4 regions of the Azospira restricta genome follow, and region 3 is predicted to be linked to each of the others. Evidence: predicted binding sites of a transcription regulator. Region 3 holds the regulator's gene; each other region holds the start of a gene.
The links. Region 3 encodes sigma-54, which starts transcription at its own class of promoters, with help from an activator protein. Its sites were predicted from a motif close to TGGCACGCTTNCTGCTNA; they were not measured.
Positions count from the first base shown of each region.

Region 1: the regulator sigma-54 is predicted to act here: its motif matches at 1,524-1,541, upstream of IWH25_RS01050 (ammonium transporter).
Region 2: the regulator sigma-54 is predicted to act here: its motif matches at 4,093-4,110, upstream of IWH25_RS12890 (circularly permuted type 2 ATP-grasp protein).
Region 4: the regulator sigma-54 is predicted to act here: its motif matches at 5,250-5,267, upstream of nifH (nitrogenase iron protein).

Region 1 covers NZ_CP064781.1:224,751-231,999, forward strand. The annotation lists gene IWH25_RS01050 (ammonium transporter) at 291-1,493, opposite strand; gene mltA (murein transglycosylase A) at 1,669-2,883, opposite strand; gene IWH25_RS01060 (ATP-binding protein) at 2,936-3,823, shown strand; gene IWH25_RS01065 (Nudix family hydrolase) at 3,820-4,779, shown strand; gene IWH25_RS01070 (DMT family transporter) at 4,865-5,761, shown strand; gene IWH25_RS01075 (DNA gyrase inhibitor YacG) at 5,883-6,080, opposite strand; gene zapD (cell division protein ZapD) at 6,080-6,835, opposite strand; gene coaE (dephospho-CoA kinase) at 6,896-7,249, opposite strand, start outside.
Region 2 covers NZ_CP064781.1:2,671,177-2,678,425, forward strand. The annotation lists gene IWH25_RS12870 (hypothetical protein) at 1-43, opposite strand, end outside; gene IWH25_RS12875 (proteasome-type protease) at 51-779, opposite strand; gene IWH25_RS12880 (transglutaminase family protein) at 843-1,670, opposite strand; gene IWH25_RS12885 (alpha-E domain-containing protein) at 1,686-2,633, opposite strand; gene IWH25_RS12890 (circularly permuted type 2 ATP-grasp protein) at 2,636-4,054, opposite strand; gene IWH25_RS12895 (hypothetical protein) at 4,222-4,401, opposite strand; gene IWH25_RS12900 (biotin/lipoyl-containing protein) at 4,406-4,681, opposite strand; gene IWH25_RS12905 (glycine cleavage system transcriptional repressor) at 4,681-5,205, opposite strand; gene IWH25_RS12910 (bactofilin family protein) at 5,373-5,975, opposite strand; gene IWH25_RS12915 (sensor histidine kinase) at 6,250-7,249, shown strand, end outside.
Region 3 covers NZ_CP064781.1:583,793-591,041, forward strand. The annotation lists gene ribH (6,7-dimethyl-8-ribityllumazine synthase) at 1-154, shown strand, start outside; gene nusB (transcription antitermination factor NusB) at 157-660, shown strand; gene thiL (thiamine-phosphate kinase) at 673-1,635, shown strand; gene IWH25_RS02775 (phosphatidylglycerophosphatase A family protein) at 1,628-2,119, shown strand; gene pncC (nicotinamide-nucleotide amidase) at 2,119-2,616, shown strand; gene recA (recombinase RecA) at 2,736-3,758, shown strand; gene recX (recombination regulator RecX) at 3,762-4,208, shown strand; gene lptB (LPS export ABC transporter ATP-binding protein) at 4,211-4,948, shown strand; gene IWH25_RS02800 (RNA polymerase factor sigma-54) at 4,991-6,427, shown strand; gene hpf (ribosome hibernation-promoting factor, HPF/YfiA family) at 6,441-6,767, shown strand; gene ptsN (PTS IIA-like nitrogen regulatory protein PtsN) at 6,863-7,249, shown strand, end outside.
Region 4 covers NZ_CP064781.1:1,326,333-1,333,581, reverse strand. The annotation lists gene IWH25_RS06500 (efflux RND transporter permease subunit) at 1-631, shown strand, start outside; gene IWH25_RS06495 (oxidoreductase) at 672-1,478, shown strand; gene IWH25_RS19020 (DHA2 family efflux MFS transporter permease subunit) at 1,522-2,931, shown strand; gene IWH25_RS06485 (bacteriohemerythrin) at 2,975-3,367, opposite strand; gene IWH25_RS06480 (SIR2 family protein) at 3,367-4,215, opposite strand; gene IWH25_RS06475 (NAD(+)--dinitrogen-reductase ADP-D-ribosyltransferase) at 4,333-5,214, opposite strand; gene nifH (nitrogenase iron protein) at 5,330-6,211, shown strand; gene nifD (nitrogenase molybdenum-iron protein alpha chain) at 6,401-7,249, shown strand, end outside.

The DNA.
Region 1 (7,249 bases), 360 kb from region 3:
GCACAAAATCCAACTTCCAATTTCAACCACGTTTTGCACGAAACGGAAAATTTTCCTGTTCGCCATGCTGACGATCTGGCGATGGCGGCGCTCTTCGGCGGCTTCTCGCCGCGCTTCTTCGCCGCCGATCCAAGGAGCATTCGACGTGTGCTGGGAATAATAGGGGACGCACCCAATTAGAAGGAACAGCTCCCAGAAAAAAGCGAAGCCCGGCATCCCGGGCTTCGCTGCATTACCGTCCGACGGATCTTATTCCCATCCGACAGACTCTATTGCTTCCTATCGGCGCATCACCAGTTCGGCTCGCGCTCCGGCGTCGCCGTGATCTTGTGGATGCTGAGGTCGGCGCCCTCGTATTCCTCTTCCTGGTCGAGGCGCAGGCCCATCGTCACTTTGAGCATGCCATACACCGCGCCGCCGCCGACCAGCGCGATGCCGATCGCCATCGCCGTCATGATCAGTTGCGGCATGAAGGCGATGCCGCCGAGGCCGCCCAGTGCCTTGCTGCCGAAGATGCCGGCGGCGATGCCGCCCCAGGCGCCGCACAGGCCGTGCAGCGGCCAGACGCCGAGCACGTCGTCGATCTTCCAGCGGTTCTGCGTCAGCGTGAACATGACGACGAACAGCGCGCCGGCGACGCCGCCGACGACCAGCGCGCCCATCGGGTGCATCAGGTCGGAGCCGGCGCAGACGGCGACCAGGCCGGCGAGCGGGCCGTTATGGACGAAGCCGGGGTCGTTCCTGCCGAGCACCAGCGCGACCAGCGTGCCGCCAACCATCGCCATCAGCGAGTTGAGCGCGACCAGGCCGGAGATCTTGTCGAGCGTCTGCGCGCTCATCACGTTGAAGCCGAACCAGCCGACGGTGAGGATCCAGGCGCCGAGCGCGAGGAAGGGGATCGACGACGGCGGGTGCGCCGAGATTTCGCCGCTCTTGCGGTAGCGGCCGTGGCGCGCGCCGAGCAGCAGCACCGCCGGCAGCGCGATCCAGCCGCCCATCGCGTGCACGACGACGGAGCCGGCGAAGTCGTGGAATTCCTCGCCGAAGCTGGCCTTCAGCCAGGCCTGGATGCCGAAGGCCTGGTTCCACGCGATGCCTTCGAAGAAGGGGTAGACGAAGCCGACGATGAGGAAGGTCGCGGCCAGCTGCGGGTTGAATTTCGCGCGCTCGGCGATGCCGCCGGAGATGATCGCCGGGATCGCCGCAGCGAAGGTGAGCAGGAAGAAGAACTTGGTCAGCTCGAAACCGTTCTTCGCGACCAGCGTCTCGGCGCCGGCGAAGAAGTTGACGCCGTAGGCGATGCCGTAGCCGATGAAGAAGTAGGCGATGGTCGAGACGCCGAAGTCGGTGAGGATCTTCACCAGTGCGTTGACCTGGTTCTTCTTGCGCACGGTGCCGACCTCGAGGAAGGCGAAGCCGGCGTGCATGGCCAGCACCATGATGGCGCCGAGCAGGATGAACAGGGTGTCGTTGGCAGTCTTGAGCGCGTCCATGGCTCCTCCGGAAAAAACGGTCGGAGCCTTTTAGCAATAATCCTGCCAAAGACTTGAGCACCAAAAATCAACGGCTTGCGCCCATCATGGGGCGCCGATCGCACCATCGTCGTGCGCATTCGCAGCAAAGAGCACCACTGCGGTGCGCATCGGCACCATGAACGGGCGCCGCGCCTTACTTCGGTGCAGCCCCCGGCGGCAGCAGCACCCACATGCGCCCGCTCTGCTTCATCCTGCCGGCCTGCGCGCCGGCCTCGGCACCGAAGCCCCAGAAGAAGTCGGCGCGGACGACGCCCTTGATCGCGCCGCCGGTGTCCTGCGCCATCACCAGCCGGCGCAGCGGCTCGTCGGAATTCGGCCGCGTCGTCGCCAGGAAAACCGGCGCGCCGAGCGGGATGTGGCGCGGGTCGACGGCGATCGTGCGCTCGGCCACCAGCGGCACGCCGAGCGCGCCGGGCGGGCCGTCGTCGGGGCCGAACTTCGCCGGCAGCTCGCGGAAGAAAACGTAGCTCGGGTTGGTGTTGAGCAGCTCATCGAGCTTCTGCGGGTTGGCGCGCGCCCAGGCCTGGATGCCCTGCATCGACGCCTCGCCCGGCTGCAGGTCGCCGCGCTCGAGCAGCACGCGGCCGATCGACTGGTAGGGATGGCCGTTCTGGTCGGCATAGCCGACGCGGATCATCTCGCCCGACGGCAGGCGCACGCGGCCGGAGCCCTGGATCTGCAGGAAGAAGGCCTCGACCGCGTCCTCGACCCACAGCAGCACCGGCGCCGACTGTTCACGCTCGACGATCTCGGCGCGCGACCAGTACGGCACGACCTTGTTGCCGACCAGGCGGCCGCGCAGGCGCTTGCCCTTCAGTTCGGGCAGCACGTCGGCGAGCTCGATCGTCAGCAGGTCCCTGGGCACCGCGTGCAGCGGGTAGCGGGCGACGTTGCTGCGCTTGCGCGCGCCGGCGAGCAGCGGCTCGTAGTAGCCGGTGACCAGGCCTTCGCTGGTGCCTTCCGGGTTGGTCGCGGCGAACGGCAGGAACTCCTTCTCGAAGAAGCGGCGGACGGCGCCGGCGTCGTTCGCATCGACCGCCCTCGCCGCCTCGCAGGCCGGCTGCCACAGCGGCCACTGCGGCTTGCCGGCGAGCCCGCGGCAGCTCTGCTGGAAGGCCGGCCAGGCGGCGCGCAGGTCGTCCTCCTGCCAGCCGGCGATGTCTTCCCAGCGCGCCGGCTGCAGCGGCTTGGCGGCCGGCGGCGCCGGTTCGGCGCCGGGGCATTTCGGGCAGGGGGCGCAGGCGGGACAGGGCGCCGCCGCCGTCGGGGCAGCCGGTTGCGGCGCGCGCGGCGCGGCGCAGGCGGCCAGCAGGAGCAGCGCGAGCGCCGCCGGTTGGAATTTCTTCATCCGATTCGCTACAGTGCGGGGTTCTTCGAAGCCCGCATTCTACCGCCCCGCCATGACCGATCTCGCCAGATTCCTGCAACGCGCCGAACGACTCCTCGAGCGCATCGACACCGTGCTGCCGGTGCCGCCGGCCGCCCCCGACTGGCGCGCCGCCGTCGCCTGCCGCTGGCGCAAGGGCGCCAACGGCCGCGGCTGGCTGCAGCCGGTGGCGAAGCCGCACCCGATCCGCCTGAAAGACCTGAAGGACATCGACGACCAGAAGGCGCGCGTCGCCGCCAACACGCGCCAGTTCGTCGCCGGCCTGCCGGCCAACAACGTGCTGCTCACCGGCACGCGCGGCTGCGGCAAATCCTCGCTGATCAAGGCGCTGCTGAACGAATACGCGAAGAAGGGGCTGCGCCTGATCGAGGTCGACAAGGCCGACCTGGTCGACCTGCCGGACATCGTCGACCTGGTACAGGACCGCCCCGAGCGCTTCATGATCTTCTGCGACGACCTCTCCTTCGAGGCCGGCGACGCCACCTACAAGGCGCTCAAGGTCGTGCTCGACGGCTCGGTCGCGGCGCCGCCGGACAACGTGCTGATCTACGCCACCTCGAACCGCCGCCACCTGATGCCGGAATACTTCTCGGAGAACCTGGAGACGCACACCGTCGACGACGAGATCCACCCCGGCGAGGCGATCGAGGAGAAGGTCTCGCTGTCCGAGCGCTTCGGCCTGTGGATCTCGTTCTACCCGTTCTCGCAGGACGAGTACCTGGACATCGTCGCGCACTGGCTGCGCCACTTCGGCGTCGCCGATGCGGCGATCGCCGGCGCCGAGCGCGACGCGCTGAACTGGGCGCTGCAGCGCGGTTCGCGCAGCGGCCGCGTCGCCTGGCAGTTCGCCAAGGACTGGGCCGGCATGCAGGCCGCGAAGCCGGCGAAGCGCACGAAGTGAGCAAGGTGACGCTGGTTTCCGCCGCGGTGCTGCTGCGCGCAAGCGACGGCGCGCCGCCCGGCGTGCGCGACGAGTTCCTGCTCGCGCGTCGCCCCGAGGGCAAGGTCTACGCCGGCTGGTGGGAATTCCCCGGCGGCAAGGTCGAGCCGGGCGAGACCTTCCGCGACGCGCTCGTGCGCGAGCTGCACGAGGAGCTCGGGATCGCGATCACGGCGGCGACGCCGTGGCTGACCCGCGAGTTCGTCTACCCGCACGCCACCGTGCGCATCCGCTTCTTCCGCGTCACCGCCTGGGACGGCGAGATCCACCCGCACGAGCACGACGCGGTCGCCTGGCTGCGCGCCGACGCGCCGCCGACGGTCGAGCCGATCCTGCCGGCCAACGGGCCGATCCTGAAGGGGCTGGCGCTGCCGACGCTGTGCGCGCTGACCAACGCCGAGGAGAACGGCGTCGACGCCGAACTGGCGCGGCTGGAAGGCGCGCTCGCCGGCGGCCTGCGCTTCGTGCAGGTGCGCGACAAGACGCTGCCGGCGGCCGAACGCGAGCGGCTGGCGCAGGGCGTCGTCGCGCGCGCGAAGCCGGCCGGCGCGATCGTCGTGGTCAACGACGACGCGGCGCTGGCGCAACGCGTCGGCGCCGACGGCGTGCACCTGTCGGCGGACGCGCTCAACGGCTGCGCGCAGCGCCCGGACTTCGCCTGGGTCGGCGCCTCGTGCCACACGGCGGAGGAGCTGGACAAGGCCGCGGCGCTGGAGCTCGACTACGCGCTGCTCGGCCCGGTGCTGCCGACGCCGACGCATCCGCAGGCGGCCGGCCTCGGCTGGGACGCCTTCGCACAGCTGGTCGAGCGCAGCCCGCTGCCGGTGCTGGCGCTGGGCGGCATGCGGCCGGCGATGATGGACGCGGCCTGGGCGCACGGCGCGCACGGCATCGCGCTGCTGCGCGGCTGGGCGTGAGCCGGCCGGCGCGACGCAAGAAACGGGTGGCGCCGGCGGCCGGCGGCGCCGATGCTGCCGCCGACCACCCCACGCCACGCTCGCGATGACCCACGCCAACCTCTGCCGCCTGCTCGCGCTCGCCGCGATCTGGGGCGCCTCGTTCCTGTTCATGCGCGTCGGCGCGCCGGCGGTCGGGCCGGCGGCGCTGATCTTCCTGCGTGTCGCGCTCGCCGCGCTGTTCCTCGTCGCCGTCGCCGCCGCGCTGACGAAGCCGCTGCAGCTCGCGCGCAACTGGCGGCACTACCTGGTGCTCGGGCTGTTCAACTCGGCGCTGCCCTTCCTGCTCTTCGCGCACGCGGCGCTGACCGTGTCCGCGTCGCTGCTGTCGATCCTCAACGCGACGGCGCCGATCTGGGGCGCGCTGCTCGGCGCCGTCGTCACGCGCACGCGACTGTCGGCGAAGGCGGCGGCCGGGCTGCTGCTCGGCATCGCCGGCGTCGCCGTGCTCGCCGGGGTCGAGGCCGCGGCGCTACCGGCCGGCGGCGGCCGGGCGATCGCGGCGGCGCTCGGCGCCGCGCTGTGCTACGGCATCGCGACCACCTACGCGCGCTCGACGACGGCGGTCGACGCCTTCGCCAACGCGCACGGCAGCATGTGGGCGGCGACCGTCTGGGTGCTGCCGGCGCTGTGGCTGGCGCCGCTGCCGACGGCGCTGCCGGAGGCGCCGGTGGTCGCCGCGATCGTCGCCCTCGGCATCGTCTGCAGCGGCGTCGCCTACCTGCTCTATTTCCGCTTGATCGCCGAGATCGGCGCGATGCCGACGCTGACCGTGACCTTCCTGATCCCGGCCTTCGGCGTGTTGTGGGGACATCTGTTCCTCGGCGAGGCGGTCGGCTGGCACACGCTCGCCGGCGCCGTGCTGGTACTCGCCGGCACCGCGCTCGCCACCGGCTTCTCGCCGCGCGCGGCGTTCGCGGCACGGGCGGCCGGAGCGCGCTGAAGCCCGATCGGCAAGCGCCGGGCGCGGGTCACGGGGCGGCAGAAACGAGCAGGGAGCCGCGCGGAAAGAAGCGGCGACGAACGGCAGGGAAAGCGCGACCGGGCGGGCAGCGGCCGTCGCCTCACTCCTTCGGCGGCGGGCCGTCCTCGGGCAGGCCCTGCTCGTCCTGCACCGGCACGCGGTACGACTCGTCGGCCCAGCAGCCGAGGTCGATCAGCTTGCAGCGCTCGGAGCAGAACGGGCGCCACTTGTTCTCCGGGCTCCACACGGATTCGCCCCCGCACTGCGGGCAGCGCACTTTCGGCGGTGTCGCGGCCATCAGAGGTTGCAGAAGGTCATGTCGAAGGCCACCTCGCGGTCGCAGGGACGCGGCCGCAGGTCGCCGTCGGGCGAGGTGAAGCGGATGTTCAGCGCGTACTTGTTGGCGCTGATTTCGGGGATGCAGGGATCGCCCAGGCGGACCGACACGCGCACCATCTGCGCGGTGCTGCCGCCGAGCATCATCTGGAAGGTGCCGTTCTTCGCCAGCTGGTGTTCCGGGCGGCCGCTCGCGCGCAGCAGGCGGAGCACGATCGCCAGGCCGTCGCGCAGCGGCAGCAGCGGCTTCAGCCAGCCGAGAATCGCGTTGCGCCGGGCGTCGGACGACTGGTGCAGCCAGTAGTGGTAGGACGGCAGGTCGAATTCGCAGACGCCGCCGGGGATCGCGGCGCGGCTCTTGATGCCCATCAGCCAGTCGTTCTCGCGCAGGTACTGGCCCATCTTGCCGGTCATCGCCAACAGCGCGGCGGAGGCCTGCTCGATCTCGTACAGCGCGCCGGACAGGGCTTCCTCGGAAATCTCGGGATTGTTGCGGAAGGCGAGCAGCGTCTGGCGCTGGCGCTCGAGTTCCTGGATCAGGTCCATCTTGAGGTCGGCGCGGCCGGCGACCTCGAGGATTTCGAACAGCGTGACGAGGGCGACGTGGTGTTCCTGCGCACCGTCGTGCTGCAGGAAATGCGAGGTTTTGTCGAACAAATCCTCCAGGCGCAGCAGCGTGCGGATGCGCTCATTGAAGGGATATTCGTAGGTAATCACGCCGCCGGCCGGTCCAGACGCTGGAAAATGCTTGGATTCTGAACCATTTGCAACAAAATCTCAACAGTTTGCCTTAACTTTGGTCAAAGCCGCCCCGAGGTATTGGCGATGCAGGCGCTCGACCTGCGCCGGCAACGCCGAGGGCGGGCCGTCGTTGTCGATCACGTCGTCGGCGGCAGCCAGCCGCGCCGCGCGCGTCGCCTGCGTCGCCATGATCGCGCGCACCTCGGCCGCGGACAGGCCGTTGCGCGCGACGACCCGCGCCAGCTGCGTCGCCTCGGCGCAATCGACGACCAGGATGCGGTCGCAGCGCTCGCCATAGCTGCCGGACTCGACCAGCAGCGGCACCGCCAGGATGACGTAGGGTGCGCTCGCGGCGTGCACCTGGCGGTCGGCCTCGGCGCGGATCAGCGG
Region 2 (7,249 bases), 1.9 Mb from region 3:
CGAGGTGCTCCTCGTAGCTCATGTGCGGTTTTGCTTTGGCCATTTGGTTCTTATAGCTCCGGGTTCGGCAGTTCGTCGAAGGCCTGGCGCAGCGCCTGGCCCCAACTGTTGCGGATCATCTGGAAGTAGGGGTTGGTGGCATCGATCGATTGCCGCTGCGCGACCTTCAGCGCGCCGGCATGGATCGTCAGCAGGTCGAGCGGCGGGCCGACCGAAAGGTTGGAGCGGATCGTCGAGTCCATCGAGATCAGCGCGCACTTGGCGGCGTCGGCCAGCGGCGTGGTCGGGCGCAGCACGCGGTCGATGATCGGCTTGCCGTACTTCGATTCGCCGATCTGGAAGTAGGGCGTCTCCGGCGTCGCCTCGATGAAGTTGCCGGCGGCGTAGATCGAAAAGAGGCGCGGCGCCTCGCCGGCGATCTGGCCGCCGAGGATGAAGGTGGCGTTGAATTCGATGTTGAAGGCCTGCAGCGCTTCGGCGTCGCGCCGGTGCACCTCGCGCAGCGTGTCGCCGACGTGGCGCGCGGCCTCGAACAGGTTGGGGGCGTTCATCAGCGACGGGCGCGCGTCGGTGGCGGCGATCGCCTCCTGCAGCATCGACACCAGCGACTGCGTGATTGCCAGGTTGCCCGAGCTGAGCAGCACCAGCACGCGCGCGCCGGGCCGCTCGAACACCGTCATCTTGCGGAAGGTGTTGATCTGGTCGACGCCGGCGTTGGTGCGCGAGTCGGAGAGGAAGACGAGGCCCTCGTCGAGCAGCATTCCCACGCAGTAGGTCATCCGGTGTTCCCCCGTTTTTGTCCAGGAACCGAGCCTACACCGGCCGGGGGGCTCCGGCCAAGCTCATTGCTGCGCGGCCTGCTGCGCCTCGCGGACGGCTTTCGGCGAATCGGCGACGACGACCTTGACCTGCAGCGACTCGCCGCTGCCGCCGCGGCGGACGCCGCGCACCGGGCCGGCGTCGAGGTAGTCGCGGCCGACCGCGAGCCGGCACAGGTGGCCGTCGGCGAAGCGCTGGTGCGTCACGTCGCAGCTGAGCCAGCCGTTCTCGTCCTCGAGCCAGGCGTCGGCCCAGGCGTGGCTGGCGGCGTGTTCGCCGTCGGTGAACAGGTAGCCGCTGACGTAGCGCGCCGGGATGCCGAGCGCGCGGCAGCTGGCGACGAAGACGTGGGCCTGGTCCTGGCAGACGCCTTCGCCGAGCGCGAAGGCCTCGGCGGCGGTGTGGTCGACCTCGGTCGATCCGGGCTGGTAGCGCACCTGCTCGCAGACCGCCTGCATCAGCGCCAGCAGCGCGTCGCGGCGCGGGCCGTCGGGATAGTGCTCGAGTGCGAAGCCGGCGATCGCGCCGTCCGGCGTCGCCAGCGGCGAGTCGGCGAGGTAGGCCAGCGGCGACAGGCCGTCGCCGCGCGGCAGCAGCGTCGGCGCGTCGCGCGTCTCGACCTCGCCGTCGACGATCAGCGTGATTTCCTGGTGCGGTTCGGTCAGCGACAGCGTATGGATGGTGTTGCCGTGCGCGTCGCGCTGCTGGCGCGGGTGGCCGGGCGTGCTCAGCTGCCAGTTGAGGATCTGCTGGCTCAGGTCGGAGCGCGGGGTCAGGCGCAGGTGCTGGATGCTGTAGGCGGCCGCGTCGGTGTAGCGGTAGCGGGTGGCGTGGTGGATGTGCAGGCGCATGATGCTCTCCGTGGGTCAGCGGGCGACCGGGACGAGGAAGTCGTCGGCGATGCGGTTGCCGAGGTCGAGGGTGCGGTCGAGGAAGCCGGCCAGCCAGGCGTTGAGGTCGTGCTCGACGATCTCCTCGATGCGCCCGAAGCGCAACTCGGCCTCGAGTTCGCCGGCGCGGCGCTCGGTCTCGCCGGAACGGCGGTTGGCGACGGCCTGCAGGTTGGCGTAGACCTCCTTCATGCAGCGCGACAGTGAACGCGGCATGTCGGCGCGCAGCACCAGCAGTTCGGCGACGCGCAGCGGCGTGATCAGATCCCGATAGACCTTGCGGTAGACCTCGAATGCGGAAACCGAGTTCAGCAGCGCGCTCCACGGGTAGTAGTCGGTCGCCGGCTCGGCGAGCGCGGTGCCGGCGGGCAGCGAGCGGAACTTGGTGTCGAGGATGCGCGCGGTGTTGTCGGCGCGTTCGAGGTAGGTGCCCATACGGATGAAGCGCAGCGCGTCGTCCTGCAGCATGGTGCCGATGGTGACGCCGCGCGACAGGTGCGAACGGTACTTGACCCATTCGAAGAGCTCGCCGGTGCCGCGTTCGCGCAGGCCGCTGCGGGCGAACTCGCGCATCCGCAGCCAGGTGGCGTTGTTCGTCTCCCACAGTTCGGAGGTGAGCGTGCCGCGCACCGCGTGCGCGTTCTCGCGCGTCGCGCGCAGGCAGTTGAGGATGCTCGACGGGTTCTCGGTGTCGAAGATCATGAAGTCGAGCACCGCGTCCTGGGTGATGTGCTCGTGCCGGGCGCGGTAGATCGCCTCGATGCCCATGATCACCAGCAGGCGGCCCCAGTTCGCCTCGGTCTGCGCGACGGTCTGCGGCAGCAGCGACATGCGGTAGCTGCTGTCGAGCATGCGCGCGAGGTTCTCGGCCCGCTCCATGTAGCGGGCCATCCAGTAGAGGTGGTCGGCGGTGCGGCTCAACATGGTCATTCCTCCAGAACCCAGGTGTCCTTGGTGCCGCCGCCCTGCGAGGAGTTCACCACCAGCGAGCCTTCCTTGAGCGCGACGCGGGTCAGGCCACCGGGAACGAAGCGGATTTCGCGGCCGGAGAGGACGAAGGGGCGCAGGTCGATGTGGCGCGGCGCGACGCCGCTGTCGACGAAGGTCGGGCAGCTGGAGAGCGCCAGCGTCGGCTGTGCGATGTAGCGCTCCGGTGTGGCGACGAGTTGGGCACGGAAGGCCTCGATCTCGGCCGCGCTCGCTGCCGGCCCGACCAGCATCCCGTAGCCGCCGGCGCCGTGCACTTCCTTGACCACGAGCTCCGGCAGGTGCGCCAGCACATGCGCGAGCTCGTCCTTCTTGCGGCACTGCCAGGTCGGCACGTTGTTCAGGATCGGCGCTTCGCCGAGGTAGAAGCGGATCATCTCGGGCACGAAGGGGTAGATCGACTTGTCGTCGGCGACGCCGCTGCCGATCGCGTTCGACAGCGTGACGCGGCCGGCGCGGTAGGCCGAGAGCAGGCCGGGCACGCCGAGCATCGACTGCGGGCGGAAGGCGAGGGGGTCGAGGAAGTCGTCGTCGATGCGGCGGTAGATCACGTCGACCCGCTGCGGGCCCTGCGTCGTGCGCATGAAGACCTGCTCGTCCTCGACGAAGAGGTCCTTGCCCTCGACCAGCTCGACGCCCATCTGCTGGGCGAGAAAGGCGTGCTCGAAGTAGGCGCTGTTGAAGGCGCCCGGCGTCATCACCACCACCGTCGGGTCGGCGACGCCCTGCGGCGCGACGCTGCGCAGCGTGTCGAGCAGCAGGTCGGGGTAGTGCTCGACCGGCGCCACCTTGTAGCGGGCGAACAGCTCGGGGAAGAGGCGCATCATCATGCGCCGGTCTTCCAGCATGTAGGAGACGCCGGACGGCACGCGCAGGTTGTCCTCGAGCACGTAGAACTCGCCGGCGCCGGCGCGCACCACGTCGATGCCGGCGATGTGCGCGTAGATGCCGCCGGGCACGTCGATGCCCTGCATCTCCGGCCGGTACTGGACGTTGCACAGCACCTGCGTCTCGGGCACGACGCCGGCCTTGAGGATCTCCTGCCCGTGGTAGATGTCGCCGATGAAGGCGTTCAGCGCGCGCACCCGCTGCCGCAGGCCGGCGGAGAGCTGCCGCCACTCGTGCGCCGGGATGATGCGCGGGATGACGTCGAAGGGGATCAGGCGCTCGGCACCGTCTTCCTGGCCATAGACGGCGAAGGTGATGCCGACGCGGTGGAACAGCGCATCGGCCTCGGCGCGCTTGGCGGCGATGCGCTCGGGCGGCGTCTCGTCGAGCCAGCGGCGATAGGCTGCGTAATGCGGGCGGGTGCCGCCGTCCGCATCGAGCATCTCGTTATAGAAGGTCGGGGCTGCCATGGCAGGGCTCTCGTGCGTATTGTTCTGGTGCAATACGCAACGCGAGAAGCATGCCAAACGGCAAGTTGTTGAGCCGTATCGTGTTTTTGCGTTGCGGACGCGCCTCGCGCGCCGAGGTGGTGCGCCGCAGCGGCGTTATCGTGCGCCGGCGGACCGATCTGGTGCGCTCAGTGCTTGGACTGATCCTGACGCCAATCGTGCAAGGTTTCTTCCTTGTGCCAGTCGCGCAGCGTTTCCGGGCGCGGCGGCAGCGGCGTGCGCTGGTTGTGGCGGTCGCGCAGCAGCGGCAGCGCGCCGCTGAGGACGACGACGATGCAGACGACGACGGCGATCCAGATCTCGCTCATGCCGTCATTCCTCGCGCTCCATGGTGATCAGCAGCGCGCCTTCCTCGGGCTTGTCGCCGACCTCGATGAACACGTCGCGGACGGTGCCGGCCCAGGGGCAGGGGATGTCGAGGGCGACCTTGCCGGTTTCGATGCTGATGATGTTGTCCTCGCGCTCGATGCGGTCGCCCGGCTGCACGAAGACTTCGAGGACGAACACGTCGCCGCTGGCGCACGAGCCGCAGCTCTCCCAGCATTCCGGGTAGCGCGGCATGCGGATTTCGGTGGCGGCGGCGGTCATCAGCTGCGGATGGTCTCGTCGAGGTTGATGTCGACCATCAGGTCGTTGGAGATGCGTTCGAGGTCGGCGATCAGCGCGCGGGCGTCGAGGCCCGGCGCCGCGGTCAGCTCGGCGGCGGCGTGGAAGAGGATCTCGGCCGACATCGGCGCGCTGGCGGTGTGCGTGGCCAGCTCCTCGACGTTGACGGCGTGGCGCGCCAGCACCTGCGAGACTTCGCGGACGATGCCGACGCGGTCGTGGCCGACCAGCGACAGCTTCAGGCGGCGGCTGCCCGACGGCGCTGCGGCCGCCTGCGCCTCCTCGGCGGTGACGCGCAGCCCGGGCAGCGCCGCGAGTGCGGCCTTGAGCGCGGCCGTCTGCGCCTCCGGCAGGCTGACGCGGACGATCCCGGCGAACTTGCCGGAGAGCTGCGACATCGACGATTCGAGCCAGTTGCCCTGATGCGCGGCGATGGTGGTGGCGAGGGATTCGACGAGGCCCGGACGGTCGTCGCCGATCACGGTGAGGATGAGGTGGGCGGACATGGCGCGCTCCTGTGCGAAGAGGCCTCCATTGTAACCCGCCCGCCTCCCCGGCGAGCCCCGTGGGACAAGGAAAATGACCCGCTCGGCAGTGGGGAAAAAGGCGCCGCGGCGAGCCGGCGGAGGAGAGTGTCGCGGCCGCGGCGGCGCAAGGGAGGTCGCGCCGGGCGTCAGCCGGCGGCGGCCTTCACGGGGGCGAGGATTTCGCTGCGGGGGCGAAAGGAAGGCGCATCGTCCTCGGCGAGCGACTTGATCTCGCCGGAAATCTGGCCGCCTTCCTCGATCAGCATCTTGCCGTAGCGGATCTTGCCGCTGACCTTGCCGGTGGCATGGATCATCAGCTGGCTGCGGGCGGTCAGTTCGCCTTCGAAGTGGCCGTGGATCTCGGCGATGTCGATGCTGACCTTGCCCGTGTAGAGGCCGTTTTCGGCGATGCGGATGACGCGGCTGTCCATCGTCGCCTCGACCCGGCCTTCGACGACCAGGGTGTCGCAGTCGAGGATCTCGGCGCTCTTCAGCTTGACGTCGGGACCGACGATCAGGCGGCTGCCGCTGCCGGCGGCGGACTCGGCGGCGGGGGGCGGGGCAGGCTTCGCCGCTTCCGCCGCCGGCTTGGCGCCGGCAGCGGCTGCAGCGGCGGCAGCGTTCTGCGGCGCGGGGTTGGCGGTCTGCGGCGTGCTCGGGATGCCGCTGCGCGCCTGCGGCGACAGTGCGTCGCGGGCGGCGGCCATCGGGCTGTCCTTGGCAAAGGGATTGCTCGGCTTATGGAACATGGCGTGGTCTCCGTGAGTGGGGTTCGCGGCGTCCCTATCAAGGGCCGTGCCAGCCGCGGCGAAAGTCCCGCGGGACAGCGGCTGGCGGCGATTCCCGGCGGCCGGCGGCGGTGCCAGCGAGGCGTCGCCGCGACGCCGCAGCCCGACGGCGGGCGTTTCCTCCGTCGGCAGGTGATTGATTTGTCTATAATTTGATCTGTCGTCGTTTCACGACAGCTTGTCCCGCCGTTTCCCGCCTGCGTAAGCTTGGGCACAACTTCCGCGTCCCTTTCCCATGCCGCGTCTGTCCTTCCGCCTGACCCTGCTGCTCGGTTTCCTGCTCGTCGCGCTGCTGCTCGCCGTGGCGGCGCTGCGCGGCCTGCTGGCGCTCGAGGATTTCGCCGACGAGAGCCGCGCCGGCGCGGCGCTGGCGGTGCAGGTGACGGCCGACATCCAGCTGCTCGCCGAGCGCAGCGTCGACCTCGAGCGCAGCGCGCGGCAGTACCTCGTGCTCCGGGACGCCGCGCTGCGCGAGCGCTTCGTTGCGATCCACGACGAGACGCTGCCGACGCTGCTGCGCCTGCATGGCGTCGGCGTCCCGGAAATCTCGCAGGCTGCCGCCGCCTGGGAGCAGGGCGCCGGCGAGGCGGCCGCGGCGCTGCGTGCCGACGGCGGCGAGGCCGCGCTGGCGGCGCTGGCCCGCCTCGGCCCGGCCAACGCCGCGCTTGCCGACGCCGGCCGGCAGTGGATCGACCGCCACAATGCGACGCTGCTGCAGTCGCTGGAAGCCAGCCGGACCAGCCTGCTGGCGCAGGTGCTGGGTGCCATCGCCGCCGCGCTGCTGCTCGGCGCGGCGATCGGCTGGTGGCTGCTGCGTCCGGTGAGCCGGCTGGAAGCGGCGATCGAGCAGCTCGGCGGCGGCCGCTTCGACACCCCGATCGCGATCCACGGCCCGGTCGACCTGGAGCGCCTCGGCCGTCGCCTCGACTGGCTGCGCCTGCGCCTCGCCGAGCTGGAGGCCGACCGCGTGCGCGTGCTGCGCCACGTCTCGCACGAGCTGAAGACCCCGCTCGCCGCGCTGCGCGAAGGCGTCGCGCTGCTGCAGGACCAGGTGGTCGGGCCGCTGACCGCCGACCAGCGCGAGGTCGCCGGCATCCTCGAGCACAATGCGCGGGCGCTGCAGCGGCAGATCGAGGACCTGCTCAACTACCACGCGACGGTGTTCGACGCCGGCCGCCTGCAGCGCCGCCGCGTCGCGCTGCGCGGCCTGCTCGACGAATGCGTCGAGGCGCAGC
Region 3 (7,249 bases):
GGAGGTGCAGCTCGACACCGGCATCCCGGTCGCCAACGGCATCCTCACCTGCGAGAACGACGACCAGGCGCTCGCCCGCATGCAGCAGAAGGGCGCCGACTGCGCCCAGGCAGCGGTCGAGATGGCCAACCTGCTGCGCGCACTGACGGAGTGAACATGAGCGAAAACAACGAAAAAGGCGCCGCCAAGCACAAAGGCGCCAGCGGCAAGAGTGCCGGCACCAGCAAGTCGCCGCGCCGCCGCGCCCGCGAGTTCGCGCTGCAGGGCCTCTACCAGTGGCGCGTCGGCGGTGCCGACGAAGCGGCGATCGAAGCGCACCTGCAGGACGTCGCCGGCTTCGACAAGGCCGACCGCAACTTCTTCCTCGGCCTGCTGCGCGGCTCGCTGAAGCTGCAGGAGCCGTTGCGCGAGGCGCTGCAACCCTACCTCGACCGCAAGTTCGACGAGCTGTCGCCGATCGAGGCCTGCATCCTGATGGTCGGCGCCTACGAACTGCAGGCGCACCCGGAAACGCCCTACCGCGTGGTGATCAACGAGGCGATCGAGCTGGCCAAGTCCTACGGCGGCACCGACGGCCACAAGTACGTGAACGGCGTGCTCGACAAGCTGGCGGCGAAACTGCGCCCGGTCGAGGTCGAAGCCCGCCAGCGCGGCAAATAAGCAAGCGCCGACGTGCCCTCCGAGTTTGAGCTGATCGCACGCCATTTCACGCGCGCCACGCCGTCGGCGGTGCTCGGCCCGGGCGACGACTGCGCACTGGTCCGCCCTGCGCCGGGGATGGAGCTGGCGATCACCACCGACATGCTGGTCGAGGGCACGCACTTCCTGCCCGGCACCGACCCCGGCCAGCTCGGCTGGAAGACGCTGGCGGTCAACCTCTCCGATCTCGCCGCGATGGGCGCCGCGCCGCGCTGGGTGCTGCTCGCCGGCGCGCTGCCGGCGGCCGACGATGCCTGGATCGCCGCCTTTGCCGGCGGCTTCTTCAGCTGCGCCCAACGCTACGGCGCCGACGTGATCGGCGGCGACACGACGCGCGGCCCGCGCAACCTGTGCGTCACCGCGATCGGCGAGCTGCCGGCCGGCGCCGCGCTGCGCCGCGACGGTGCACAGGCCGACGACGACGTCTGGGTCTCCGGCCAGCCGGGCCTCGCCGCCCTCGGGCTGGCCCACCTGCAGGGCCGGACGACGCTGCCCGCGGCGCTGGTGCAACGCTGCGTCGCGGCGCTGCAGCGGCCGCTGCCGCGCATCGAGCTGGGACTGAAGCTGCGCGGCCTGGCGAGCGCCGCGATCGACGTCTCCGATGGTCTCGTCGCCGACCTCGGCCACATCCTCGAGCGCTCCGGCCTCGCCGCCGACCTGTACGAAGGCCAGTTCCCGCTGCTGCCGCCCGCTGCCGAGCCGAAGCTCGCCCGCGAATGCCAGCTCGCCGGCGGCGACGACTACGAACTGTGCTTCACGACGCCGCCCGCCGCCCGCCAGCGGGTGGTGATGCTCGCCGCCGAACTCGACCTGCCGCTGTGGCGCATCGGCCGTACCGTCGCCAGCGGCGAGCGACCGGTCGCCGATGTCCGCCTGCTCGACGCCGACGGCCAGCCGCTGCCCGTCACCCACAAGGGATTCGATCACTTTGCTTAAGAAATCGACGCCGCCGCCGCCGTCCTTCCTGTTCCGCCACCCGGCGCACCTGATCGCCTGCGGCTTCGGCAGCGGCCTCTCGCCATGGGCGCCGGGCACCATCGGCACGCTCTTCGCGCTCTTTTCGTACCCGCTGCTCCGGCCGTGGTTCGACGACCTCGGCTTCGCGCTGTTCCTCGTCACCTGCTACCTGTTCGGCATCGTCGCCTGCAACACCACCGGCAAGGCGCTGGGCGAGGCCGACCACGGCAGCATCGTCTGGGACGAGGTGGTGCCCTTCTGGTTCGTCCTCTTCCTGGCACCGGCAGGCTGGCTGTGGTGGATCGTCGCCTTCTTCCTGTTCCGCTTCTTCGACATCGTCAAGCCGCCGCCGGCGTGCAATTTCGACCGCATCAAGAACGGCTTCGGCGTCATGACCGACGACGTCTTCGCCGCCGCCTACACCGTGCTGTGCCTGGCGCTGCTGAAGTTCATCCTGACCTGATGGACGGAGAACTCGACCGCCTCGCCGCCGCCGTCGGTGCCCGCCTGCTGGAGCGCGGCGAAGTCCTCGCCACCGCCGAATCCTGCACCGGCGGCTGGGTGTCGCAGTGCGTGACGACCATCGCCGGCAGCTCGGCCTGGTTCGATCGCGGCTTCGTCACCTACTCGAACGAGGCCAAGGTCGACATGCTCGGGGTGAGCCGGAAGACGCTGGTCCGCCATGGCGCGGTCAGCGAACCGGCGGCGATCGAAATGGCCCAGGGCGCGCTGCGGCACAGCCGGGCGCAGTGGGCGCTCGCCATCTCCGGCGTCGCCGGTCCCAGCGGCGGCTCGCCGGAAAAGCCGGTCGGCACCGTGTGCTTCGCCTGGGCCGGACCGGACGATCTGACCGCCAGCGAGACCTGCCACTTCCCCGGCGACCGCGCAGCAGTGCGCCGCGCTTCGGTCGCGCATGCGCTGCGCGGCCTGCTGGCACGCTTCGCGCCGATGCGTGCCTGAAGCGCTCGACAAGCACGAAATACTGTATATACTTACACTGTATGCAATCACAGTAAGCGCTGCATGGGGGCGTTTCGGCGCCGTGCGATAATCCGCGCAACCTCTGACAAGGACGAGAAATGGACGACAACAAGGCAAAGGCACTGGCCGCCGCACTGGCGCAAATCGAGAAGCAGTTCGGCAAGGGCTCGATCATGAAGATGGGCGAGGGCAGCGTCGAGCACGACATCCAGGTCGTCTCCACCGGCTCGCTCGGCCTCGACATCGCGCTCGGCATCGGCGGCCTGCCGCGCGGCCGCGTCGTCGAGATCTACGGCCCGGAATCGTCGGGCAAGACGACGCTGACGCTGCAGGTCGTCGCCGAAATGCAGAAGATGGGCGGCACCGCCGCCTTCATCGACGCCGAGCACGCGCTCGACCCGTCCTACGCGCAGAAGCTCGGCGTGAACCTGAACGACCTGCTGATCTCGCAGCCGGACACCGGCGAGCAGGCGCTGGAAATCGCCGACATGCTGGTCCGCTCGGGCGGCGTCGACGTGATCGTCATCGACTCGGTCGCCGCGCTCACCCCGCGCGCCGAGATCGAGGGCGAGATGGGCGACCAGATGGTCGGCCTGCACGCCCGCCTGATGAGCCAGGCGCTGCGCAAGCTCACCGCCAACATCAAGAAGACGAACACGCTGGTGATCTTCATCAACCAGATCCGGATGAAGATCGGCGTCATGTTCGGCTCGCCGGAGACCACCACCGGCGGCAACGCGCTCAAGTTCTACGCCTCGGTGCGCCTCGACATCCGCCGCATCGGCTCGATCAAGAAGGGCGACGAGGTGATCGGCAACGAAACCAAGGTCAAGGTGGTCAAGAACAAGGTCTCGCCGCCGTTCAAGGAGGCGATCTTCGACATCCTCTACGGCGAGGGCACCTCACGCGAGGGCGAGATCATCGAGCTCGGCGTCGCCCACAAGCTGGTCGACAAGTCCGGCGCCTGGTATGCCTACAAGGGCGAGAAGATCGGCCAGGGCAAGGACAACGCGCGCGAATTCCTGAAGGCCAACCCGGCGATCGCGCAGGAAATCGAAGCCCGCGTCCGCGAAGCCGTCGGCGTCGCCTCGCCGCGCCCGCTGGAGGCCGCCGAGGCCTGAGCGATGGACGAGCTGCGCCAGCGCGCGCTGCGCCTGCTGGCGCGGCGAGACCATGCGCGCGCCGAGCTCAGGAAGAAGCTGGCGCCGCACGCCGAATCCGAGGAAGCCCTCGACGCGCTGCTCGACGAGCTGGCCGGGCGCCGCCTGCTGTCCGACGCGCGCTACGCCGAGATGCGCGTCGCCGGCCGCAGCGCCCGCTACGGCAATGCCCGGCTGGCGCAGGAGCTGAAGCAGCAGGGCGTCGCCGGCGAAGTCGCCGACGAGGCGCTGGCCGCCGCCGGCGACGAGCTGGCGCGCGCGCAGGCGATTTGGCGGCGGAAGTTCGGTACACTCCCGGCTGATGCCGCCGAGCGGGCCAAGCAGACCCGCTACCTGATGCACCGGGGATTCGCCGGCGGCGTGATCCGCCGCGTGCTGCGCGGCGAAGGCAACGAACAGGAAGAAGAATAGCCATGCCGGACCAGCCGAAGAGCAAGCTCAGCGCCCACAACCTGAACAAGCGCTACAAGAAGCGCACCGTCGTGCACGACGTCTCCTTCGAGGTCGGCAGCGGCGAGGTGGTCGGCCTGCTCGGCCCGAACGGCGCCGGCAAGACCACCACCTTCTACATGATCGTCGGCCTGGTCGCTTCCGACGGCGGCGACGTCTACATCGACGACACCAAGATCACCCATCTCCCGATCCACCGCCGCGCGCAGATGGGCGTCTCCTACCTGCCGCAGGAGGCCTCGGTGTTCCGCAAGCTGAGCGTCACCGAGAACATCCAGGCCGTGCTTGAGCTGCAGGACCTGCCCAAGGAAGAAATCCTGCGCCGGCTGGAGGACCTGCTCGAAGAACTGCACATCACGCACATCCGCAACAACTCGGCCGCCTCGCTGTCCGGCGGCGAGCGCCGCCGCGTCGAGATCGCCCGCGCGCTGGCGACGCAGCCGCGCTTCATCCTGCTCGACGAGCCCTTCGCCGGCGTCGACCCGATCGCCGTGCTGGAAATCCAGAAGATCATCCGCTTCCTGAAGGAACGCAACATCGGCGTGCTGATCACCGACCACAACGTGCGCGAGACGCTGGGCATCTGCGACCGGGCCTACATCATCAACGAAGGCTCGGTACTTGCTTCGGGCCACCCGGACGAAATCATCTATAATGAAGACGTCCGAAAAGTCTATCTGGGCGAGAACTTCCGCCTCTGATCCGAAAACAGAAACAGCAACTCCGGCCGTCCCGCGCCGCGCATGAGACCCGCTCTCCAGCTCAAGCTCTCGCAGCACCTTGCGTTGACCCCGCAACTGCAGCAGTCGATCCGGCTGCTGCAGCTGTCGACGCTTGAGCTCAATCAGGAGCTGGAAAAGTTCCTGCTCGAGAACCCGCTGCTCGAGCGAGAGGATGAGGACAATTTCGTCCCGGCACCGTCGTCGAGCAGCACCAGCGAACGCGAGCCGGCCGCTGAGGCCGGCGGCGAAGGCGAGGCCGGCAGCAGCGACGAGGTTCGCCCGAACACCGACGACGAAGGCTGGCCCGGCGACGGCAGTCCGGGAACCGGCTCGTCCGGCAGCGGCGGCAGCGACGAGGACGGCGATTACCAGGACATCCAGGCGGCGACCACCTCGCTCTCCGACCACCTGATCTGGCAGCTCGGCCTGACGCCGCTGCCCGACCGCGACCGCATGCTGGTGCGCGTGCTGATCGAGGCCCTCGACGAGGACGGCTACCTGTCGCAGACGCTCGACGAACTGGCCGAGATCATGCCGCCCGAACTGGAGATCGAGCCCGAGGAACTGCAGATCGCGCTGAAGCACCTGCAGCACTTCGACCCGACCGGCGTCGGCGCGCGCAACGCGCAGGAATGCCTGTCGCTGCAGCTGACGGCGCTCCCCGCCGATCCCGTGCGCGACCTGGCGCTGGTCATCGTCCGCCAGCATCTGGAATTGCTCGCCGCCCGCGACTTCGCCCGCATCAAGAAGCTGGCCGGCTGCGACGACGACCTGCTGCGCGCCGCGCACGCACTGATCAAGGGCCTCAACCCGCGCCCCGGCGCCCAGTTCGCGCCGCTCGACGCACGCTACATCATCCCCGACGTGATCGTGAAGAAGGTGCGCAACCAGTGGCGGGCGAGCATCAACCCCGACGCCTACCCGCGCCTGCGCATCAACCGCCTCTACGCCGAGGTGCTCGCCGGCCAGCGCGGCTCGGGACTCTCCGGCCAGCTGCAGGAAGCGCGCTGGCTGATCAAGAACGTGCAGCAGCGCTTCGACACCATCCAGCGCGTGTCGCAGACGATCGTTGACCGCCAGCGCCAGTTCTTCGAACATGGCGAGGTAGCGATGCGGCCGCTGGTGCTGCGCGAGATTGCCGACATCCTCGGCCTGCACGAATCGACCGTATCGCGGGTAACGACGCAGAAATACATGGCCACCCCGCGCGGCATCTTCGAACTGAAATACTTCTTCGGCAGCCATGTCGCCACCGATACCGGCGGCGCCTGCTCGGCCACCGCGATCCGTGCGCTGATCAAGCAGCTGGTGGGTGCCGAAGATGCGAAAAAACCGCTATCTGACAGCCAGATAGCGGAAATCCTTGGCCAGCAGGGGATTGTCGTGGCGCGACGAACGATTGCAAAATATCGTGAAGCGCTGAACATCCCGCCGGTCAATCTACGCAAGAGCCTGTGAAAGGAGTCTCACCATGAACCTGCAGATCAGTGGACACCACCTCGAAGTGACGCCGGCGATCCGCGACTATGTGACGGGCAAACTCGAGCGCGTCACGCGCCACTTCGACCACGTGATCGACGTGAACGTGATCCTCACCGTGGAGAAGCTGAAGCAGAAGGCCGAAGTCACGGTGCACGTCCGTGGCAAGGACATCTTCGTCGAGGCCGACGACGGCGACCTGTACGCAGCGATCGACATCCTGGTCGACAAGCTCGACCGCCAGGTCCAGAAGTACAAGCAGAAGGTCCAGGATCATCATCGCAGCGACAAGGCAGCCGCCCGCACGCTGGCCGAATGAGATAATCGACGCTTCGCGGCCGTCGCCGGAAATCCGCTCCCCGCGACGGCCCTCCCGCAACCTTCCTTCCCGCCGCCTGAAAGCTCTCCCGCAGCATGAGCCTCATCGCCAACCTCCTGCCCGTCGAGAACATCCTTCTCGACCTCGATGCCGGCAGCAAGAAACGGGTCTTCGAGCAGGCCGGCCTGATTTTCGAGAACCACCACGGCATCGCCCGGGCGACCGTCTTCGACAGCCTGTTCGCGCGCGAAAAGCTCGGCTCGACCGGACTCGGCCAGGGCGTCGCCATCCCGCACGGCCGCATCAAGGGGCTGAAGGACGCCCGCGGCGCCTTCCTGCGCCTGACCACGCCGGTGCCCTTCGATTCGCCGGACGGCAAGCCGGTGTCGCTGCTGTTCGTGCTGCTCGTTCCGGAGCAGGCCAACGAACTGCACCTGCAGATTCTTTCCGAGCTCGCCCAGCGCTTCTCCGACCGCGAGTTC
Region 4 (7,249 bases), 740 kb from region 3:
CGGCGACATCGCCGAAGGCTTGCAACCGCCGGACGTGTCCACGGCCATTACCCAGCAGCTCCAGCCCATCATGGCAAAGCTGCCGAGCGCTTACCGCATCGCGGAGGCGGGCTCCATCGAAGAATCCGGCAAGGCGCAGAAAGCGATGCTGCCGCTGTTCCCGATCATGCTGGCAATCACCCTGCTCATCATCATCCTGCAGGTGCGCTCGATGGCGGCCATGGTGATGGTCTTCCTGACCAGTCCGCTCGGGCTGATCGGCGTCGTGCCGACGCTGATCCTGTTCCAGCAGCCCTTCGGCATCAATGCACTGGTCGGCCTGATCGCGCTGTCGGGCATCCTGATGCGCAACACGCTGATCCTGATCGGACAGATTCGTGAAAACGAACAGGCCGGGCTGGATCCGTTCCGCGCCGTGGTCGAAGCCACCGTGCAGCGCGCGCGCCCGGTGATCCTGACCGCCCTGGCGGCGATCCTGGCCTTCATCCCGCTGACCCATTCGGTGTTCTGGGGAACGCTGGCCTACACGCTGATCGGCGGCACCTTCGCCGGGACGATCCTGACGCTGGCGTTCCTGCCGGCGATGTATGCCATCTGGTTCAGGATCAGACCCGTCACCTCGCAACACTGATCCGATGTCGCCTCAATCCACTCCTATGAAAGGAATTCCCATGTCAAATTCCAAAGTCGTCGTCGTTACCGGTGTGTCGTCGGGCATCGGCCGTGCCGCCGCAGAGAAGTTCGCCAAGCAGGGCTGCCGCGTGTTCGGCACCGTACGCAGCATAGCCAGGACGACCGACGTGCCCGGTGTGGTGCTGGTCGAGATGGATGTCCGCGACGAAGCGTCGGTGCAACAGGGAATCCGGACCGTCATCGACCAGGCCGAGCGCATCGACGTGCTGGTCAATAGCGCCGGCGTGACGCTGCTCGGCGCGACGGAGGAAACCTCGATTGCCGAGGCGCAGTCGCTGTTCGATACCAACGTCTTTGGCATGCTGCGCACGACGCAAGCGGTGCTGCCGCACATGCGTGCGCAACGCTCGGGAAGAATCGTCAATGTCAGCTCGGTGCTCGGCTTTCTTCCGGCGCCGTACATGGGGCTCTATTCGGCGTCCAAGCATGCCGTCGAGGGGCTGTCCGAGACCCTGGATCACGAGGTGCGCACGTTCGGAATCCGCGTGGCGCTGGTCGAGCCTGCCTTCACCAGGACCAGGCTGGACGCCAATGCGCCCCGGGCGGCCGCCAGGATATCCGCCTACGACGCCGAGCGCGGGGCCGTCTCCCGGGCAATTCAGGGAAACGTCCAAAAAGCGCCGGTGCCCGACGGGGTCGCCGGCACGATCGTCGATGCCGCGTTGGGCGCGTGGAAGATGCGGCATACGCCCAAGGGCGAGGCCTCGCTTCTGGCCAGGTTGCGCCGTTTCCTGCCGGCCGGCCCGGTCGAGAAAGGCCTGAGAAAAACCTTTGGGCTCGCCTGAATCGGTCCGCCGCTTGAACTGTCGCCGGCACTCGATGAATCCCATGACCACCCCGCAGGCGCTGCCAGACATCCCCCCCGGCACCGGGTCACCGTGGCCGGTGTTCTGGGTGGCCAGCGTGGCGGTGTTTCTGGTCTCGATGGACGGCACCATGTTGTTCGCCGCCTTCAGCGCCCTGCGGGCCGGTTTTCCGCAGGCCACTGCGGCAGACCTTTCGTGGGTGCTCAACGCCTACACCGTGGTCTATGCGGCGATGCTGATCCCGTCCGGCGGGTTGGCCGACAGACATGGGCGCAAGAAGGTGTTTCTCGTTGGCGTTGCCTTGTTTCTGGCGGCTTCCGTTGCCTGCGGCCTGGCGGTCAGCGTGGAGTGGCTGGTCGCGGCAAGAGCGCTGCAGGCCCTGGGCGCGGCCTTGCTGACGCCGGCATCGCTCTCGCTCGTGCTGGCGGCCTTCCCGACAAACAAGCGGGCGGTGGCGGTCAGCCTATGGGGCGCGGTCGGCGGTCTGGCTGCGGCGGTGGGCCCCAGCCTGGGCGCCTTCGTGATCGCGTCGCTCGGGTGGCGATGGGCGTTCTACCTGAACGTGCCCTTGGGCATGCTGGCCATCGGGCGCGGCGCAATACTGCTGACGGAGGCCAGGCAGCCAACCCGGGGGCGCCCGCTGGACCTGGCGGGGATGGGCTTGCTGATCGTCGGCATCGGCGCCTTGGCGCTGTCCATCGTGCACGCGGAGTCACCCGACTGGTCACGCCGCGAGCTGCTGACTACCGCCGGCATCGGGTTGGCGAGCGTCTTCGGATTTGTCGCCTGGGCCCGGGTTGCCACCGCGCCATTGGTGGACTTGGGTTTATTTCGCAACGCCACCTACCGCTACGCCAATCTTGCCATGTTGAGCTTCGGCACCGCGTTCTCGATGATGTTCTTCGCCTTCTTCTTCTACATGAATTCGATCTGGCATTACCCGCTGCCGCTGGCCGGCCTGGCGATGGCGCCCGGACCGCTGCTGGTGGTTCCGGTGGCGGCTTGGTCAGGTCGATTGGCGAGTCGGCATGGTCACCGCCCGCTGCTGGTGCTGGGCTGCCTGATCTACGCGGCCAGCGCGCTGTGGTTCTTGCTGGTGCCCGGCACCGAACCCGCGTACCTGACGCACTGGCTGCCGGGCATGCTGCTCAGCGGCACTGGCGTGGGCATGGTGCTGCCCTCGCTGTCGGGCGCAGCCGTCAGCCACTTGCCCGCGGACCGTTACGCCGTAGGCGGTGCCATCAACCAGGCGATACGGCAAATCGGCTCGGTGATGGGGGTTGCCCTGACCGTGCTGCTGCTTGGCAGCGCCAGTTTGCAGCGTGCGGATTTCAATTCGGTCTACCTGTGCCACATGGCATTGGCATTGATCACCGCTGTTTTGTGCCTGCCCGTCAACACCTTGTCGAAAGTCGTCGTCAACAGCGCGTGAACGTATCGTCATCTCAAACCGAATTGCGCATCAGGAGAATCCGCTAGGCGGTGAGCGCGCCGCGCGTCCTCAGCGTCGCCGCCAGCGCCGAGTCCATCGTCGCCAGGTGGCCGGCGAACCACGCAGGCAGGCCCTCGACGTAGGCACGCGCCATCCCCGGGCGGCCCAAGGCGACGCGCTGCGCGAGGAAGTCGAGCTGGCCGAGGATGCGCTGGTGCTCATCCTCGTGCTCGGCGCGCGCGGCGAAGCGGCACTCGGCCATCAGCCGCGACTCGTCTTCGAAGTGGCGGATGGCGTGCGCGTGCAGCGCGGCGAAGGCGGCGGCGAAGTCGGCGGCGGGCGCCTGCATCGCCGCCACGACGAGGGCGACGAATTCGCGGTGGGTCGCATCCATCGCCTCGACGCCGAGCGCGTGCCGGTGGTCATCCCAGTGCATCAGGCGGCCTCCGGCGCGGCGCGGCGGACGCCGGTCAGCGCCGCGAGTTCGCCCTCGACGATCTCCAGCCCGAGCTTGCGGCAGAAGCGGCGCTCCTTGTCGCTCGGCGCGGCGAGCACGATCCAGCCGGCCGGCGAGGCGGCGCCGTGGATGATGTCGGCGAGCACCATGCGCTCGGTGTCGCGGTTCAGGCGCATGCCGAGCAGCAGGTAGCGCTTGCCGCGGCGCAGCGCCTTCAGCTCGGGCGGGATCGCGAAGCCGCCCATCAGCTCGGTGATGTAGTCGACGTAGTCGGCGTCGGAGGCGATGTAGTTCGCTGCCGGCCGCGGCGTACCCATCGGCTTGAACAGGATCGGCAGCGCCGGGTCGAGCGCGGCGCGCTCGGCGTAGGCGGCGCCGTCCCAGCCGTACAGCCGGTAGCGGAACGCGCTGCCGCCCATGCGGGCGACGCCGACGACGAGCTGGTGCGGCACGCCGGCGTAGGAGTCCTGCAGCTGCGTGTCGCGGTTGATGTCGACGACGTAGCGCGGACGCAGCGCCGCCAGCCAGTCGTGCACCGCAGCGCGGGTCCACGCGGTGGCGCCGTAGGTGCGGTCGAGGAAGCGGGTGACGGCGGCGCGGCCGCGCTTCAGCTCGACGTTCATCGCCGCGCGCGGGAATTCGTACATCAGCTTCGGCGCCATCGGGCGGCCGTCGTTCAGCGCCAGGATCAGCGAATCGCTGTCGGCAGGCATCGGCGCGCCGCCGGCGACGCTGCGCACGTCGGCGAGGACGCCGGGGCCGAGGTAGGGAACGATGCTGCCGTCGGCGAGGCCGGCGGTCAGCGTGGCGAGCAGCGCAGGGTTCATGGCGTCATCCGGAAGACGGGGAAAGGGCTGTCCTGTCTTCAGCAAGAAGCAGGCCCATTGCCGACCCGCGCAACGGCGCGGCTTTCCGGGCGGCGCCCGGCGCCGCTGTCGGGTTTGCTACACGGTCGACAGCGCAACCTCGACGACGCCGCCGATCACCAGGTACTCGTCCTCGCCCTGCAGCACGCCGGGCAGCAGCCCGCAGTGGAAGAAGACCTTGGGCACCGGGAGGTCGGCGGCGAGCACGTAGTCGCCGAACTCGCCGGCGCGCTCGCGGCTGGCGGTGAAGGAGTTGAGGTTGTTGAGCAGGATCACCTGCCGCCGGCCGGCGAGCTGCGCCAGCACCTCGTGCTCGCCGATGCGGTTGACGCCGCGGTAGAGGCGCAGGTGCTGCGCCGCCGGCTGCCGGCGCGCCAGCTCGTACTGGCAATAGGTGTAGACCAGGTCGAGCTGCGCTTCCAGCGCGTTGGTGCCGTAGAGCCCCTCGGCGCGCATCTCCAGGTAGCGGCGGTAGGCGTCGCCGGCGGGGTCGGCCAGCGACTCGCCGTGGTGGCGCGGCAAGAGGCCGAAGCGCGACTCGACCCAGCCCTTCAGCACCGCCCCCTCGCGGCTGTCGGCGTCGAAGCTCCAGCCGCGGATCGCGCGCGCGTAGTTGGCCTTGGCGCGGCCGCGGCGGCGGCCGAGGCCGGCGTCCTCGGGCGCCTCCAGCCGGAAATGCACGGTCAGGTAGTCGCGGAAGACCTGCGGCCGGGCCGCCGCCGGCGCCGCGTCGAGGCGGCGGAAGAGGTCGCGGTGCAGTTCGGCGACGCCGTCGAGGACGAGCGGCGTCGGGTGGCGCTGGTAGGTGAGGCTGCCGAGAATCACCGCCGGCAGGTTGCAGCGGTTGATCGGCAGGCGCGCGCCGCGCGGCAGCGTGGTTTTGTCGTCACCCCGACAAAGGCCCGCGGCATTGTCGGACGCCGGCGCCCCGCCGGGCGCCGCGGGATTGTCGTTTTCCATCGTCGGATCAATCACTTGAAGTCTGTCAGTCGGTCTGGCACGCAAAGTGCACAAGGGGAGACGCGACTCTCAGTGTCCCTATCAAATCGACTGACAGACCCAAGGAGGTTACACCATGGCAAAACTGCGTCAATGCGCGATCTACGGCAAGGGCGGCATCGGCAAGTCGACCACCACCCAGAACCTGGTGGCGGCGCTGGCCGAGGCCGGCAAGAAGGTGATGATCGTCGGCTGCGACCCGAAGGCCGACTCGACCCGCCTCATCCTGCACAGCAAGGCCCAGACCACCGTCATGCACCTCGCCGCCGAATCCGGCTCGGTCGAGGATCTCGAACTCGAGGACGTGCTCTCGGTCGGCTTCGGCGGCGTCAAGTGCGTCGAGTCGGGCGGCCCGGAACCCGGCGTCGGCTGCGCCGGCCGCGGCGTCATCACCGCGATCAACTTCCTGGAAGAGGAAGGCGCCTACGACGACGCGCTCGACTTCGTCTTCTACGACGTGCTCGGCGACGTCGTCTGCGGCGGCTTCGCGATGCCGATCCGCGAGAACAAGGCGCAGGAGATCTACATCGTCTGCTCCGGCGAGATGATGGCCATGTACGCGGCGAACAACATCGCCAAGGGCATCGTCAAGTACGCCAACTCCGGCGGCGTGCGCCTCGGCGGCCTGATCTGCAACAGCCGCAACACCGACCGTGAGGACGAGCTGATCATCGCGCTGGCCGAGCGCCTGGGCACGCAGATGATCCACTTCGTGCCGCGCGACAACGTCGTCCAGCACGCCGAGATTCGCCGCATGACGGTGATCGAGTACGACCCGAAGGCGAAGCAGGCTGACGAGTACCGTGCGCTGGCGCAGAAGATCATCGCCAACACCAAGCTGGTCATCCCGACCCCGGTCGAGATGGAGGAGCTGGAAGACCTGCTGATGGAGTTCGGGATCATGGAGCAGGAAGACGAGTCGATCGTCGGCAAGACCGCCGCCGAACTGGCGGCCTGACGGAATCTCCTCCCCCTTCAAGGGGGAGGCTGGGAGGGGGATGGGGTGCAGCGACCGCGCCCCATCCCCACCCCGGCCCTCCCCTGGTCCCAAGGGATACCGTCCCTGCGGGACATAAAGGGGAGGGTGTGGAAGAAATCTTCAACCAGCACGCCGGCCACGGATGAGTGGCGGCGTCAGGAGGAAAACATGACGACTCTGTCTCGCGCGGAAACCGAAGCCCTCATTGCCGAGGTGCTCGAGGTCTATCCGGAAAAAGCCAAGAAGGACCGTGCCAAGCACCTGACGGTCAACGACCCCTCGGTCGAGCAGTCGAAGAAGTGCATCACCTCGAACCGCAAGTCGCTGCCCGGCGTGATGACCATCCGCGGCTGCGCCTACGCCGGTTCCAAGGGCGTGGTCTGGGGCCCGATCAAGGACATGGTGCACATCTCGCACGGCCCGGTCGGCTGCGGCCAGTACTCGCGCGCCGGCCGCCGCAACTACTACGTCGGCACCACCGGCGTGGACAGCTTCGGCACGATGAACTTCACCTCGGACTTCCAAGAGAAGGACATCGTCTTCGGCGGCGACAAGAAGCTGGCCAAGCTGATCGAGGAAGTCGAGACGCTGTTCCCGCTCGCCAGGGGCCTCTCGGTGCAGTCGGAATGCCCGATCGGCCTGATCGGCGACGACATCGAGGCGGTCTCGAAGAAGGCCGCGGCGGCGATCGACAAGCCGGTGATCCCGGTGCGCTGCGAGGGTTTCCGCGGCGTCTCGCAGTCGCTTGGCCACCACATCGCCAACGACGCGGTCCGCGACTGGGTGCTCGATAAGCGCGACGGCCAGGAATTCGCCTCGACCCCGTACGACGTGGCAATCATCGGCGACTACAACATCGGCGGCGACGCCTGGGCCTCGCGCATCCTGCTCGAGGAGATGGGGCTGCGCGTCGTCGCGCAGTGGTCCGGCGACGGCACGCTGGCCGAGATGATGAACACGCCGAAGGTGAAGCTCAACCTGCTGCACTGCTACCGCTCGATGAACTACATCAGCCGG